One region of the Streptomyces sp. NPDC104761 genome, then DNA from elsewhere that is predicted to be linked to it. Evidence: riboswitches for the same ligand, from Rfam matches in the RefSeq annotation. Region 1 holds a riboswitch; each other region holds the start of a gene.
The links. A riboswitch is a leader RNA that binds a small molecule or an ion and turns the genes downstream of it on or off. The one in region 1 is predicted to bind cyclic di-AMP.

Region 1 (4,504 bases):
CGGCGGCGGCCTTGATGTTGGCGGCGGACAGGCCCTGGTACTCGGGGTGCTGGCTGACCTTCGTCGCGATGACGACGTCATCGCGGTTGCCGCGCGCCTTCACCCACTTCCCGATGATGGTCTCGGACTCGCCGCCCTTGTTGCCCTCGATCCACGCCGTGTACGAGTCGGCGGTGTCGACGAAGTTGCCGCCCGCGGCCGTGTACGCGTCGAGGACGGCGAAGGAGGTGGCCTCGTCGGCGGTCCAGCCGAAGACGTTGCCGCCGAGGGCGAGCGGGAAGACCTCGAGGTCGGAGGAGCCGAGTTTGCGAAGAGCAGTCATGCTCCACTTCAACACGGGCCGCCCGGGGGCCCATCCCGTCGAGTACGAAGTTCTCGTAAAAGCGGAATCCGCGGTTCGGAAGACTGGTGGCCCTGACGCCGGGGGGTGTCGTCAGGGCCGCCGGGAGCCGGTCGGTGCGCTCCGGGTCGAGGTCAGGGGTTGAGGCCCTTGCCGCGCAGCCAGGTCATGGGGTCGATGGCGGTGGCCTGGCCGTTCGGGTGGACCTCCAGGTGGAGGTGCGGGCCGGTCACGTTGCCGGTGGCGCCCACGCGGCCGATGACGTCGCCGGTGGCGACCTTCTGGCCGACCTTGACGCCGATCGAGGACTGGTGGCAGAACCACAGCTCGGTGCCGTCGTCGAGGGTGATGATCGTGCGGTAGCCGTAGGAGCCGGCCCAGCCCGCCTCGGTGACCGTGCCGCTGTGCACGGCCTTGATCAGCGTGCCGGTGGGCGCGGCGAAGTCGAGGCCGGTGTGGTAGCCGGAGGCCCACATGGAGCCGGCCTGGCCGAAGGTGCCGGTGATCGTGTACGAGACGACGGGCAGCGTGTACTGCTTGGCGAGCGCGGCGAGGCGGGCCTGCTCGGCCTTCTGCTTCGCGGAGGCCTCGGCCTTCTCCTTGGCGTCGGCTGCCTTGGCGGCGGCCGCCTTCTCCGCCTTGGCCTCGGCGTCCGCGATCGCCTTGTCGGCGGCGGCGACGGCCTTGGCACTGGCCTTGGTGTCGAGCTGGTTCTGCTGCTGCGCGGCCTGGGCGATGATCCGGCTGCGCAGCGCCTCGCCGGCGTCGGACGAGGAGGAGTCCGCGTCGGTGGCGGTCGTCGTGGTGACGCTGCTGAGCGCGGTCTGGGTGGCCTGGTGGCCGGTGTCCTCGCCGAGCAGGGCGTCGACCGAGGAGGGCAGGTCGGGCAGCGAGATGGAGACCGGCGGCTTGCCCGTGTTGGCGCTGGCCATGCCGCCCGCGCCGACGGCGGCTATGACGCCGACGCCGAGAACCGTGGAGCTGCGGGCAAGCCCGCCGCCCTTCTGCTTGGCGACCCGGTGCCGGCCGCGGGCCGCGGAGAGGGACTCCTCGGTGGGGTTCCACTCCTCGAAGGGGCCCTCGTCGGCGCGGTAGTCGCCGTAGGCGAAGGTCTCGGGCCGGCGCTGGCTGGGCACGAACGGGGCTGCCGGAGCAGGCGGGTTGGACGCCACGCGGGCGCACTCCTTTCCTTCCGCCGCCTACCGGGTTAGCTGACGGGTTCGGAGCGGGAAGGTCTCCTACGCGCGTATACCGGCCGTTTCCTACCGGCGGTAGCCGTGCGATTCACCCCAAGGTGGTGGTTCCCCGGTTCCCTTGCGGGATTCGGCGCGTGCGCACGGAGCCGTCGCGGGTGACGGCTGGGACGACCGCGCTGCGTTATCGAACGTTAATAGACCCGGCTACCAGATTCCAAGCAGTTCGTCTTGATCATTAAGCTTTCAAAGCTTGGACTTACCTGCCGCGACCGGTCAAAATCGGTCGAGTCGACGGTGCGCGCCGCTCAGCTCAGGAGTCACACAGGTTTTGATGGCGACTCAGTTGTTATGCGCAGGGCGCTTGCTCGGACACCGAACGTGACCGCCCCACCGTTCAGGGCCGTCGTACGGCGAGCAGCGCCATGTCGTCCGTCATGCCGCCGCCGGTGTGCCGGCGCACCTCGGCCGCGAGCCGGGCCACCAGGGCGCCGGGGGCGGTGGCGGTACGGCCGGTCAGCCGCCGCTGCGGGTCGTAGAACCGGCCGTGCGCGTCCCGCGCCTCGGAGAGGCCGTCGGTGTGCAGCAGCAGCGTGGCGCCGCTCGGGAACACGTGCTCGGCCGCCCGGTCGGGCCACGCCCCCAGCTCGCCCATCCCGAGCGGCAGCGCGGCCTCCGGCACCCGCACCGGGCGCACCTCGCCGTCGTCGTGCAGCAGCAGGGGCGGCGGATGACCGCGGTTGACGAGCCGCAGCGTGCCGTCGCCGTGCGGGAGTTCGGCAAGGACGGCGGTGGTGAACCCCTCCTGGGCGTCGACGCCGCCGCGCCGGACGCCCTCGCGCGCCAGCGCCCGCTCCAGCCGGCCGGCCACCGCCTCCAGCGTGGCCTCCTGCTCGGCGGCCTCCCGGAAGGCGCCGATGACCACGGCGACGGCGGCGACCGCGCCCATCCCCTTGCCGCGGACGTCGCCGACGACCAGCCGCACGCCGTACGGGGTGTCCTGGACGGCGTACAGGTCGCCGCCGATGAAGGTCCCCTCCTGGGCCGCCTCGTAGCGGGCGGCGATCTCGAAGCCGCCGATCCGCTCGGCGGGCTCGGGCAGCACGGCCCGCTGGGCGGCCTCGGCGACCTCGCGGGCGGAGGCGAGGCGCTGGTCGCCGCGTCGGACGATCCGGTTGATGCCGACGGCGAGGACGGCGACGGTGGCCACCGTGAGGATCTCGGTGCCGGCGTCGGCGTACGGGAGAAGGGCGAACCGCGCGTGCACGGCGTAGGCGGCCAGGAGCGCGGCCAGGCCGGTGAGGAGGGTGGTGCGCAGCGAGGAGAGGGGCGCGGCGATCAGCGGGGCGGCCGTGAAGAAGGGGACCGCGGTGAAGGGCGGGGGGGTGAGGAGGTCGTAACAGACACCGGCGCAGATCAGCAGCGCGGGCAGGAAGCGGGCGAGGATGCGGGCGGACGCCGGACCGCCCTGCTCCGCCTCTGCACGGCCCACCACGCGCCCCCCTGCCGTCCCATGTCCTCGATGCGCTCGCCGTGTGCGAGGTGCTCGCCGCGTTCGATGCGCTCGCCGCGTTCGATGCGCTCGCCGTGTTCGATGCGTCCGGTGTCTTCGCTGCCTGTCCGTCCAGGTTTGCGGCTGTGAGCGGGTGGTGCGAACGGTGTGGGCCGGGCGGATGAGTCCGGAAGTGTGTGACGGGGAACACGTGCCCGGATATGACTCAGGGCCGGAATCCTCGAATCTCGGATTCCGGCCCTGGGTTTCAGTAGCGGGGACAGGATTTGAACCTGCGACCTCTGGGTTATGAGCCCAGCGAGCTACCGAGCTGCTCCACCCCGCGTCGGTGACACCAGCATACGCCATCCGAAGAGGCGGAGTCACACGGGTTAAGACTCACGCGCAGGAGCGGGTCCGTGCACGCCGAAGCGGCGGGCCCGGGATCAGGCCAGGACCGGAGGGGTCCGGCCCCGCTCGGTCAGCCGGCGAGATGCCCGTTCGGCGCCTTCGCCAGTCCCTCGTACTCCCCCAGCACCAGCACCTCCACCCCCGCCTCCCGCAGCGTCCCCGTCCCGTCGGCCGCCGCCACGAACGTGTCCGGCTCGCGCCATGCCGTCACCACCCGCCGTACCCCGGCCCTGAGGATCAGCTCGGCGCAGGGGTGCGGGCGGGAGGCGCGGTGGGTGCAGGGTTCGAGGCTGGTGTAGACGGTGGCCGCGGCCAGCCGGGGATCGTCCGCGGGGATCTTGGCCAGGGCCGCCTCCTCCGCGTGGACCACGGGGTCGCCGACCTCGCGGGAGTGGCCGCGGGCCAGTTCCGTGCCGTCCGCCGCGACGACCACCGCGCCCACGCTGAACGCGGTCCGCGAGGGCGGGCACTCGGCCGCCAGTTCACAGGCGAGCCGCAGCCAGTGCCGGTCCGCGGCGGACGCCGACCCGCCGGTGCCGGGGGCCGTGGGCTCGTAGCGCATGAGCACGACGTCCTCGATACGGCGGGTCTCCAGGAGCCGCAGCCGTCCGGCCTGGTACCCGCCGGGACCGAAGAGGCGCGGCGCCTTCGGGTCGCCGACGAAGAGGGGCGCGAGCACCAGCTGGAGCTCGTCGGCCAGGCCCTCCTTGAGAAGCTGGGTGTGCACGGTGCCGCCGCCCTCGACCATCAGCCGCCGTACGCCCCGTACGTCGTGCAGGTGCTCCAGGAGCAGCCGCCAGTCGAGGTCGGTGCCGAGGGAGACGGTGTCGGCGGCGATCCCGCGGGCGCGGGCCCGCCGCACGCCCTCGTCCGTCGTGTAGACGATCTTCTCGCCGCCGGTGTGCCAGAACTGCGCGTCCGGGTCGAGGTCGCCGGTCGCGGTGACCGTGACCTTGAGGGGGTACTCGGCCCGGCCGGCGGCGGTCCGGGCCGCGCGCCGCTCCGGGGAGTTGACCAGGAGCCGGGGGTTGTCCGCGCGGATGGTGCCGGCGCCGATCAGGATGGCGT
Region 2 (4,504 bases), on a different contig from region 1:
CGTCCAGGACTCCACGGGGTTGGCGGGCGTCTCCACGGTGTACATCCAGGCGATCTTGTGGCGCAGCTGGGTGAGCGTCGAGGTCAGGGCGTGGCTGCCGGAGGCCTGCGCGAGGGTCTCGTGGAACCAGCCGCCCAGGGAGCGCAGATCCTCGCTGTTGCCCCGCCGGGCCCGCTCCTGCCCCAGCCTGACCAGTCCGCGCAGCACCTTGAGGTGGGCCTCGGTGCGGCGCTGGGCGGCCCGGGAGGCGCCGAGCGGCTCCAGGAGCATGCGCATCTCCAGCAGGTCGGCGGCCTCCTGCTCGGTCGGTTCGGCCACGCACGCGCCCGCGTGCCGGCGCGTCACCACGAAGCCCTCGGCCTCCAGCGTGCGCAGGGCCTCACGGACGGGGACGCGCGAGACCCCGTAACGACGGGCCAGGAGTTCCTCGGTGAGCCGGCTGCCCCGCTCGTAGACACCCGCGACGATGTCGTCCCGGATCGCCGTGCATACCGAGTGCGCCGGAATACGCATGTCCGACCTCCGCCTTAATCCCCGTGAAACGCCGCCGAGTGGCGCTCGTTCCGTGACTCTATTGCAATGAGCCGGAATTTCCGAAGGGGGGCCGGAATCCAGGGATATATTTTGGACAGCAGGGGCACGAAAACGACGAAAGCCCCGGCGGTGGGGCCGGAGCTTCGGAAGATGTCGCGGGTTGTCGTCGGTGCTCGGTCGTCGGGTGCGGGTACGTGGGGGTTGCTCGCGCAGTTCCCCGCGCCCCTTTCAGGGGCGTCACCGCAGCGCCCCTTCAGGGGCGCGGGGAACTGCGCGACCAGCCACGGCGCACCCGCACCCGACGACCGCACCGCGACCCCACGTCGGCCTCGGCGCCGGACCCGCGTCCAGCTCCCTCAGACGTTCACGCCGTGCTTGCGGAGGTAGGCGACCGGGTCGACGTCGGAGCCGTACTCGGGGGTAGTACGGGCCTCGAAGTGGAGGTGGGGGCCGGTCGTGTTGCCGGTCGCACCGGAGAGCCCGATCTGCTGGCCCGGGGTGACCCGCTGCCCCACCGAGACGCCGATGGACGAGAGGTGGCCGTACTGGGTGTACATGCCGTCGGCCATCTTGATGACGATCTCGTTGCCGTACGCGCCGCCCCAGCCGGTGGAGACGACCGTGCCGGTGCCGACCGCGTGCACGACCGTGCCGCTCGCGGCGTGGAAGTCGATGCCGGTGTGGGCACCGGAGGACCACAGGGAGCCGCCGGTCTTGTAGCCGGTGGAGACGTAGGAGTCGCTGATCGGCGCGACGAAGGTGTTGAGGCGCTTGCGCTCGGCCTCGCGGGCGGCGCGAGCCTTGGCCGCGCGCTCCTTCTTGGCCTGCTCCGCGGCCTTCTTCCGGGCGGCCTCCTCGGCCGCCTTGCGCTCGGCGACCGCCTTCTGGGCGGCGGCCTGGGCGTCGATCTGCTCGGCGACGGAGTCGCTGATCGTGATGACCGGGGTGAGGCCGGTCTGCTCCACGGAGTTCTCGGCGGCGAGCGCCGGGGCGGCGGAGACGGTGCCGATGACACCTGTGGTGGTGAGGGCCGCGATGCCGGCGGCCTGCGCGGTGGTGCGCTTCACCCGGCCGGGACGACGATGCTTCCCGGAGGCGCACATGAACGCCATGTAGAGGCTGGTCCTTTCCTTCCCTCTCGCCTACCGGGTTAGCTGACGGGTTCGGAGCAGGAAGGTCTCCTACGGACCCCCTCGCGACACGCGCGGGCGCCCGATTCACCCCAGGGACTGCGTGGGTCCCCGGCTCCCCTGGCTCGCGCCGTACGGGGACTCGGCGATGGCTGTCCGGTGCCGCGGACGCGGCGCGATGCCTGACGGACAGCCCGGAAGAACCTACGAGGGCCCGCCTTCAATGCTCAAACGGATCACCGTTTTTGTCGCGCATCCCACAGGGCAGACAGGCAACCTCCGCCCCAATTCGGACATTCCAGAGCCCTGGTGACCGGGATGGTCACCAGGGCTCCGCACGCGCGCGCCGCTACTCGGCGGCGACGACGTGGACTTCGCCGATCCCGAGAGCCTCCACGGGCTCCTTGATCTGCGCCGCGTCCCCGACGAGGACCGTCACCAGGCGGTCCACCGGGAAGGCGTTCACGACCGCCGCGGTGGCCTCCACGGTGCCGGTGGCGGCCAGTTGCCGGTACAGCGTGGCCTGGAAGTCGTCGGGCAGGTACTGCTCGACCTGGTCGGCCAGGGTGCCCGCGACGGCCGCCGCGGTCTCGTACTTGAGCGGCGCCACCCCGACGAGGTTCTGCACGGCCACGTCGCGCTCGGCGTCCGTGAGGCCCTCGGCGGCGAGCGTGCGCAGCACCGTCCACAGGTCCGACAGGGCCGGCCCGGTGTTCGGGGTGTCCACGGAGCCGCTGATGGCGAGCATCGCGGCGCCGGTGCCGTCGGGGGCGGACCGCAGGACCTGCCCGAAGGAGCGGACGCCGTAGGTGTAGCCCTTCTCCTCGCGCAGGACGCGGTCCAGGCGGGAGGTGAGGGTGCCGCCCAGGCAGTAGGTGCCGAGCACCTGGGCGGGCCACACCCGGTCGTGCCGGTCGGCGCCGACACGGCCGATGAGCAGCTGGGTCTGGACGGCGCCGGGGCGGTCCACGATGACGACCCGGCCGGTGTCGTCGGCGGTCACCGCCGGGACCGGGCGGGGCTGCGCGGTGGAACCGCGCCAGGCACCCAGGGTCTCGCCGAGCAGCTCGTTCAGGTCGATGCCGGTCAGGTCGCCGACGACGACCGCCGTGGCCGTGGCGGGGCGCACGTGCCGGTCGTAGAAGGCACGGACGGCGGCCGCGTCGATCTTCTCGACGGTGTCCTCGGTGCCCTGGCGCGGCCGGGACATCCGCGCGGTCGACGGGAACAGCTCCTTGTAGAGCTCCTTGGCGGCGCGCCGGCTGGGGTTGGCCAGCTCGTGCGGGATCTCGTCGAGGCGGTTGCGGACCAGCCGCTCGACCTCGCTCTCGGCGAAGGCGGGCGCCCGCAGCGCGTCGGAGAGCAGCCCGAGGCCCTTGGCGAGCCGGGAGGCCGGGACCTCCAGGCTGATCCGGACGCCGGGGTGGTCGGCGTGCGCGTCGAGGGTGGCACCGGCCCGCTCGAGCTCGGCGGCGTACTCCTCGGCGGAGTGCTTGTCGGTGCCCTCGGAGAAGGCGCGCGCCATGATCGTGGCGACGCCGTCCAGGCCGGCCGGCTCGGCGTCCAGGGGCGCGTCCAGGAGCACCTCGACGGCGACGACCTGCTGGCCGGGGCGGTGGCAGTGCAGCACGGTCAGGCCGTTGTCCAGGGTGCCGCGCTCGGGTGCCGGGAAGGCCCAGGGCTTGGCCTCGCCCGGCTGCGGCTGGGGGTGGAAGTCCATGGTGGCGAGCTCGGTCACTTGGCCCTCTCCTCGTTGTTGTCGCCGGCTTCGACCGTGGCTTCGGCCTCGGGGTCCTCGGGTACGTCGGCGTCCTCGACCGTCTCCGGGGACTTCGGTTCGTAGACGAGCACCGCGCGGTTGTCGGGCCGCAGACGGGCCTTGGCGACCTCCTGGACCTCCTCCGGGGTGACCGCCAGGACACGCTGCACGGCGGTCAGGGCGAGCTGCGGGTCGCCGAACAGGACGGCGAAGCGGCACAGTTCGTCCGCGCGGCCCGCGACGGTACCGAGCCGGTCCAGCCACTCGCGCTCCAACTGGGCCTGGGCGCGCTCCATCTCCTCGGGCGTCGGGCCCTGTTCGGCGAACCGGGCGAGCTCCTCGTCGATGGCGGCCTCGATGACCGGCACCTCGACGTCACCGGAGGTCTTCACGTCCAGCCAGCCGAGCGAGGGCGCACCGGCGAGCCGCAGCAGGCCGAAGCCGGCCGCGACGGCCGTACGGTCGCGCCGGACCAGGCGGTTGTAGAGGCGGGAGGACTCGCCGCCGCCGAGGACGGTGAGGGCCAGGTCGGCCGCGTCGGACGCGCGCGTACCGTCCTCCGGGAGCCGGTAGGCGGCCATCAGCGCCCGCGCGGGGACCTCCTCCACGACGACCTCGCGCAGCTGCTCGCCGATGACCTCCGGCAGCGAGCCGTCGCGCGGGGTGGGCTTGCCGTCGTGCGCCGGGATGGAACCGAAGTACTTCTCGATCCAGGCGAGGGTCTGCTCCGGGTCGATGTCGCCGACCACGGAGAGCACCGCGTTGTTGGGCGCGTAGTAGGTGCGGAAGAACGCGCGGGCGTCCTCCAGGGTGGCCGCGTCCAGGTCGGCCATCGAGCCGATCGGCGTGTGGTGGTACGGGTGGCCCTCCGGGTAGGCGAGCGCGGTCAGCTTCTCGAAGGCCGTGCCGTAGGGGACGTTGTCGTAGCGCTGGCGGCGCTCGTTCTTGACGACGTCCCGCTGGTTCTCCATCGACTCGTCGTCCAGGGCCGCGAGCAGCGAGCCCATGCGGTCGGCCTCCAGCCAGAGCGCGAGCTCCAGCTGGTGGGCGGGCATGGTCTCGAAGTAGTTGGTGCGCTCGA
Region 3 (4,504 bases), on a different contig from region 1:
TTGTAGATCGACTCCTCGCGGATGAGCGCCCCCGGGCTCGGCGCGTGCACCATCGTGCCCCCGCCCGCGTAGATCCCCACGTGGCTGTCGTCGTCGAAGAAGAAGACCAGGTCACCCGGCTCGACGGCGGCCAGCGCGATCGGGGTGCCGGCCAGCGTCTGCTCCGCCGCGGTACGCGGCAGCGTGACGCCGGCGGCGCGCCAGGCGGCCTGGGTCAGGCCGGCGGCGTCGTACGCCCCCGGCCCGGTCGCGCCCCAGACACACGGCCGGCCGATCTGCTCCCGCGCGAACGCGAGCGCCTTCATCGCCTTGCCCGGCTCGGCCGCGACGCCCGGCTGGACGAAGGCACCGGCGTCGGCGTATCCGCCGGGCGCCGGCGCCGCTGCGGTGGGCACCGGGGCCGGGACCTGCCCGGGCGCGGTCGGCAGGGGCGTGGTGGGGAGCGGGGCGGTGACGACCGGGGCGGGGGCGGCCACGGGCATCGCCATCGCGGGCGCGGCAGCCGTCATCGCCTCGGGCGACGCGGTCATGACCGTCGGCATCGCGGCGGTCGGCGGTGCGGGGGGTGCCGCCATGGGGGCTGCCATCGGCGCCGTCATGGGGGCTGCCACAGATGCCGCCATCGGCATGGGCGTGGGCGCGGGCATCGCCGCGGCGGGCGCGGCCATCGCGGTGGGCACGGCCATGGTGGCGGCGTAGGCGTACGCGCCGTCGGCGGACTGGATGCCCTGCGGATATGCGCCGGCCTGCATGCTCTCCGGATAGGCTCCGGCCTGCATGCCCTCCGGATAGGCACCGGCCTGCGTGCCCGCCGGGTAGGCGCCGGCCAGGTCGGCGGCGGGTGCGGCGGCGAAGGGGGCGGCCATCGGCACGGCGGCCGTGGGCGGGGCAGGGACGGCGGGGGCTGTCATGGGGTACCCGCCGGTGCCGTAGGCCGTGTCGGCGGCGACCGGCGGAACGTCGGTGTAGGAGGCGGCCGCGTTCGGCGACATGATCCGGAAACCGCCGGCGTCCATCGGGCTGGGGGCCGGGGCGGGAGCGGCTGGCGCCGCGGTCGGGTAGGCGCCGCTGTTCGTGGGAGCTGCGGTCGGGTAGGCCCCGGCGCCTGTCATCGGGTCCGCGGTCGGGAAGAGGCTGGTGCCCGTCATGGGGTCCGCGGTCGGGAAGAGGCTGGTGCCCGTCATGGGGTCCGCGGTCGGGAAGAGGCTGGTGCCCGTCATGGGGTCCGCGGTCGGGAAGACGCTGGTGCCCGTCATGGGGTCCGCGGTCGGGAAGACGCTGGTGCCCGTCATGGGGTCCGCGGTCGGGAAGACGCTGGTGCTCGCCATGGGATCAGCCGTCGGGAAGCCGCCCGCGTCGGCCGGCGTCGGCATCGGGAACGAGCCCGTGGCACCCGGCGTCATGATGCGGAAGGAGCCGCTGTCCCCCGGCGCCGGAGCCTGGGCGGCGCCCGTGTCCATGGCGGGCGCGCTCTGGTAGGTCCCGCCGCCCGAGCCGCCCGGGGTCATGACGCGGAAACCGCCCGTGTCGGCCGCGGCCCGGGTCGGGGCACGGTCGGCACCCCCCGGGGTCATGATGCGGAAGGTACCGGTGTCCGAAGGGGACACGATCGGGATGCCGCCCGTCTCGGTCACCGCCGGGAGCGCGCGGGTGGCGGCGGGGGAGCCGGACCGGGCGGAGCCGCTGCCGGTGCGCTGGTTCGGTATGCCGACGCCGGGAGCCTGCCACTGCTGCGCCGGTGCCTGGGCCTCGGGCGTCGGCCAGGGGCTGGGCGACTGCGGAACACCCTGGGCGACAGGGGCCGGGGTCGCGTCGAGGGCGGCGATCGCGCGCTGCCCGGTGCGCTGGGACAGCACCTCGCGCGCCTTGGCGAGCTTGAGCTGGTTCCTGGTCTTCGAGGCACCCGGGGTGGGCCGCTGCGGCCCGGCGGCGGGCAGCGCCCTGGGCGCACCCGGGGTCCCCGCGGGCAGCGCCGCGGCGGACCCTGCCGTCAACTCCAGCTTCGGGCGCGCCGGCAGCTCGCGGACGACCTCGATCTCGCTCTGCGCGGACGGTCCCGCGGTCAGCTCCAGCCGGGCCGGGCCGGAGTCCTCCAGCTGGCCGAGGAGGTCGGCGGCCATGGCGCTGACGGGCCGCCGCGGGCCGGGCCGGGCGGGCTGCCGGTCGGAGGGCAGCGCGGCCGGAACGCTCGGCCCGAGCTTCGAGCGCGCCCCTTCGAACCATTCCCGGGCGATGTTGTCGAGGCCCGGGTCGTCACGACGGGGCCGTTTGAACAGCGGGACGCCGCGTGAGCGCGAGCCCCCGCTCATCGCGCGGGTGGCGTTGTAGTTCCCGGTGGCGTTCTCGGCCTGGTCGTAGAGGCTGTCGATCCGCTGTCGAACCTCGTCACGGCTCTCGGGCGCCATTGAGGGGTCGTGCTCCTTCCGTACTCCGCCTACCGGGTTAGCTGTCGGGTTCGGGCGGTCGAATCCGGAAGGCATGCCCTACGGCCTTTGTCCTTGCGGACGGTGGCCGATTCACCCCAGTGGTCGGTTGGGTCCCCGGCTCCGGATCAGCCCCTGAGGGGGCACCGGACTCGGCGGAGGCCGCGCGGCCCGACGGGATTCGCCGGGGGGAGCCGAGCGGCTTGCCCGTCAACTTAGCCAACTTGTGTCACTCGTGTGAAGGTTGAAGTGGCTAATGTCCGATACGTATTTGTGATGTTCGTCGTAGCGTTCGGAACTCGACCGTACGGAACGGCATTTCGCGCGCATCCATTGCATTCGCAGGGTCACCGGGGCGTTGCCGTCGGTCGCGTTCGTCTGCTCCGGTGCACGCGCTTTCTGTGAGGTCGCCGTGAATTCGTGGGTCTGTTGAACACGGTGGGGCCGTGGGCCGTATAGGGCGGGGGAATTCCATGCCCGGCCGCCCACGACACGCAGGGGAACGACCTTGAGACGCAACAGGCGCAGACGCCCGACCGGCGCACAGCGCGCGACCTTCGCAGCGGTCGCCCTGATGCTCGGCGGCGGAGGACTGGTCGCGGTGAACGTCTATGCCTCGGCCACCGAGAACGGCGGAGACCAGGGACAGGTCGCCACGGGCCAGGTGCTGTCCGCGCCCACGATCTACTGCCCCGACGTCGGCAGCCGGCTGACCGCGGTTCCCGACGGCGCCCGGGCGGACGTCGACCGTGAACTCGCCCAGCTGGACCAGCAGATCGCCGCCGCTTACCAGCAACTCACCCGGTCCGCGGCCGAGATCGAGCAGAACCCCGGCTTCGCCGGTCAGGCGATCATCGACCCGCTGAAGGCGGAGCGGTCCGAGTCGCTCCAGCGCATCGCCGACGCCATCGGCCGTGTGGGCGACCGCCCGCAGGGCCTCGACGACCTCGCCGCCTGCACCCTGCGCTCGTCGGACCAGGGCGCCGGGCAGTCGGCGGCTCCCCAGGGCAGTGCCACGCCGAGCCAGAGCGGCCAGGGCAGCGCCGCGCCGAGCCAGGGCACCGGCGCCGGCGGCCAGGGCACAGGCGGCGGCCAGGGCGGCAACGGGCCGGTCGCCGCCGACTACGCGGACATCACCTCGGTCCAGCCCGACGTCTCGACCCCGGCCGAACAGCCCGGCGGCTCCACCGGCACCTTCTCCTCCAGCTGCGGCGTCAACGCGAACGGCCTGTTCAACTCGGACAACGTCATCGTCGCGCCCGGCGTCTCCAACGGCGCCCACCACTTCCACGACTACATCGGCAACCAGTCCAACAACGCCTTCGCCAGCGACCAGGACCTGGCGAACGCGCAGACCAGCTGTGCGGACCAGGGCGACAAGTCCACGTACTACTGGCCCGTGCTGCGGCTGCAGAACGGCAAGCAGGAGCGGGACGCCGACAAGCCGGGCGGCGGCACCGAGGGCAACGCCGGGCAGATCCTCACGGCGAAGCAGGTCACGCTGACCTTCGAGGGCAACCCCACGTCCAAGGTCACCGAGATGCCGCGGCTGCTGCGCATCATCACCGGCGACGCCAAGGCGTTCGTCAACGGCCCGGCCAACGCCAACGCCTCCTGGAGCTGCACCGGTTACGAGGACCGGCAGCTCAAGGACAAGTACCCGCTCTGCCCCTCCGGCAGTGACGTCGTGCGCACCTTCCGGTTCCAGAGCTGCTGGGACGGCCGGAACATCGACAGCGCCAACCACCGCACCCACGTGGCGTTCGAAGGCCCCGACGGCAGCTGCCCGGCCGGTTTCCAGGCCATCCCGCAGCTGGTGCAGCGCATCGTCTACGCCGTGGCCGCGCCGAGCCTCCAGGACGGCGGCCGCACGGTCCCGCTGTTCGCGGTGGACTCGTTCCCCGAGCAGCTGCACAAGCCGGTCACCGACCACGGCGACTTCATCAACGTCTTCGACGAGAGCCTGATGCGGAAGATGGTCGACTGCATCAACTCCGGCCGTACGTGCGGCGCGGGCGCCGACGAGCAGCCGCCGTCCCAGAGCGCGGAGCCGTCCCGGCCGAGCGAGACCGCGAGCCCGT

Region 2: another riboswitch for cyclic di-AMP. It lies ahead of ACZ63F_RS39235 (M23 family metallopeptidase); the one in region 1 lies ahead of ACZ63F_RS42285 (M23 family metallopeptidase).
Region 3: another riboswitch for cyclic di-AMP. It lies ahead of ACZ63F_RS04130 (C40 family peptidase); the one in region 1 lies ahead of ACZ63F_RS42285 (M23 family metallopeptidase).

The regions. Positions count from the first base shown of each region.
Region 1 covers NZ_JBVJNZ010000033.1:11,304-15,807, reverse strand. The annotation lists gene ACZ63F_RS42290 (aldo/keto reductase) at 1-322, opposite strand, end outside; gene ACZ63F_RS42285 (M23 family metallopeptidase) at 475-1,512, opposite strand; cyclic di-AMP (ydaO/yuaA leader) riboswitch at 1,522-1,679, opposite strand; gene ACZ63F_RS42280 (PP2C family protein-serine/threonine phosphatase) at 1,931-3,028, opposite strand; tRNA gene ACZ63F_RS42275 (tRNA-Met) at 3,298-3,371, opposite strand; gene ACZ63F_RS42270 (dihydrofolate reductase family protein) at 3,507-4,504, opposite strand, start outside.
Region 2 covers NZ_JBVJNZ010000022.1:106,478-110,981, reverse strand. The annotation lists gene ACZ63F_RS39240 (GntR family transcriptional regulator) at 1-513, opposite strand, end outside; gene ACZ63F_RS39235 (M23 family metallopeptidase) at 891-1,646, opposite strand; cyclic di-AMP (ydaO/yuaA leader) riboswitch at 1,659-1,822, opposite strand; gene ACZ63F_RS39230 (M16 family metallopeptidase) at 2,014-3,402, opposite strand; gene ACZ63F_RS39225 (M16 family metallopeptidase) at 3,399-4,504, opposite strand, start outside.
Region 3 covers NZ_JBVJNZ010000001.1:903,879-908,382, forward strand. The annotation lists gene ACZ63F_RS04130 (C40 family peptidase) at 1-2,405, opposite strand, end outside; cyclic di-AMP (ydaO/yuaA leader) riboswitch at 2,416-2,591, opposite strand; gene ACZ63F_RS04135 (DUF1996 domain-containing protein) at 2,998-4,504, shown strand, end outside.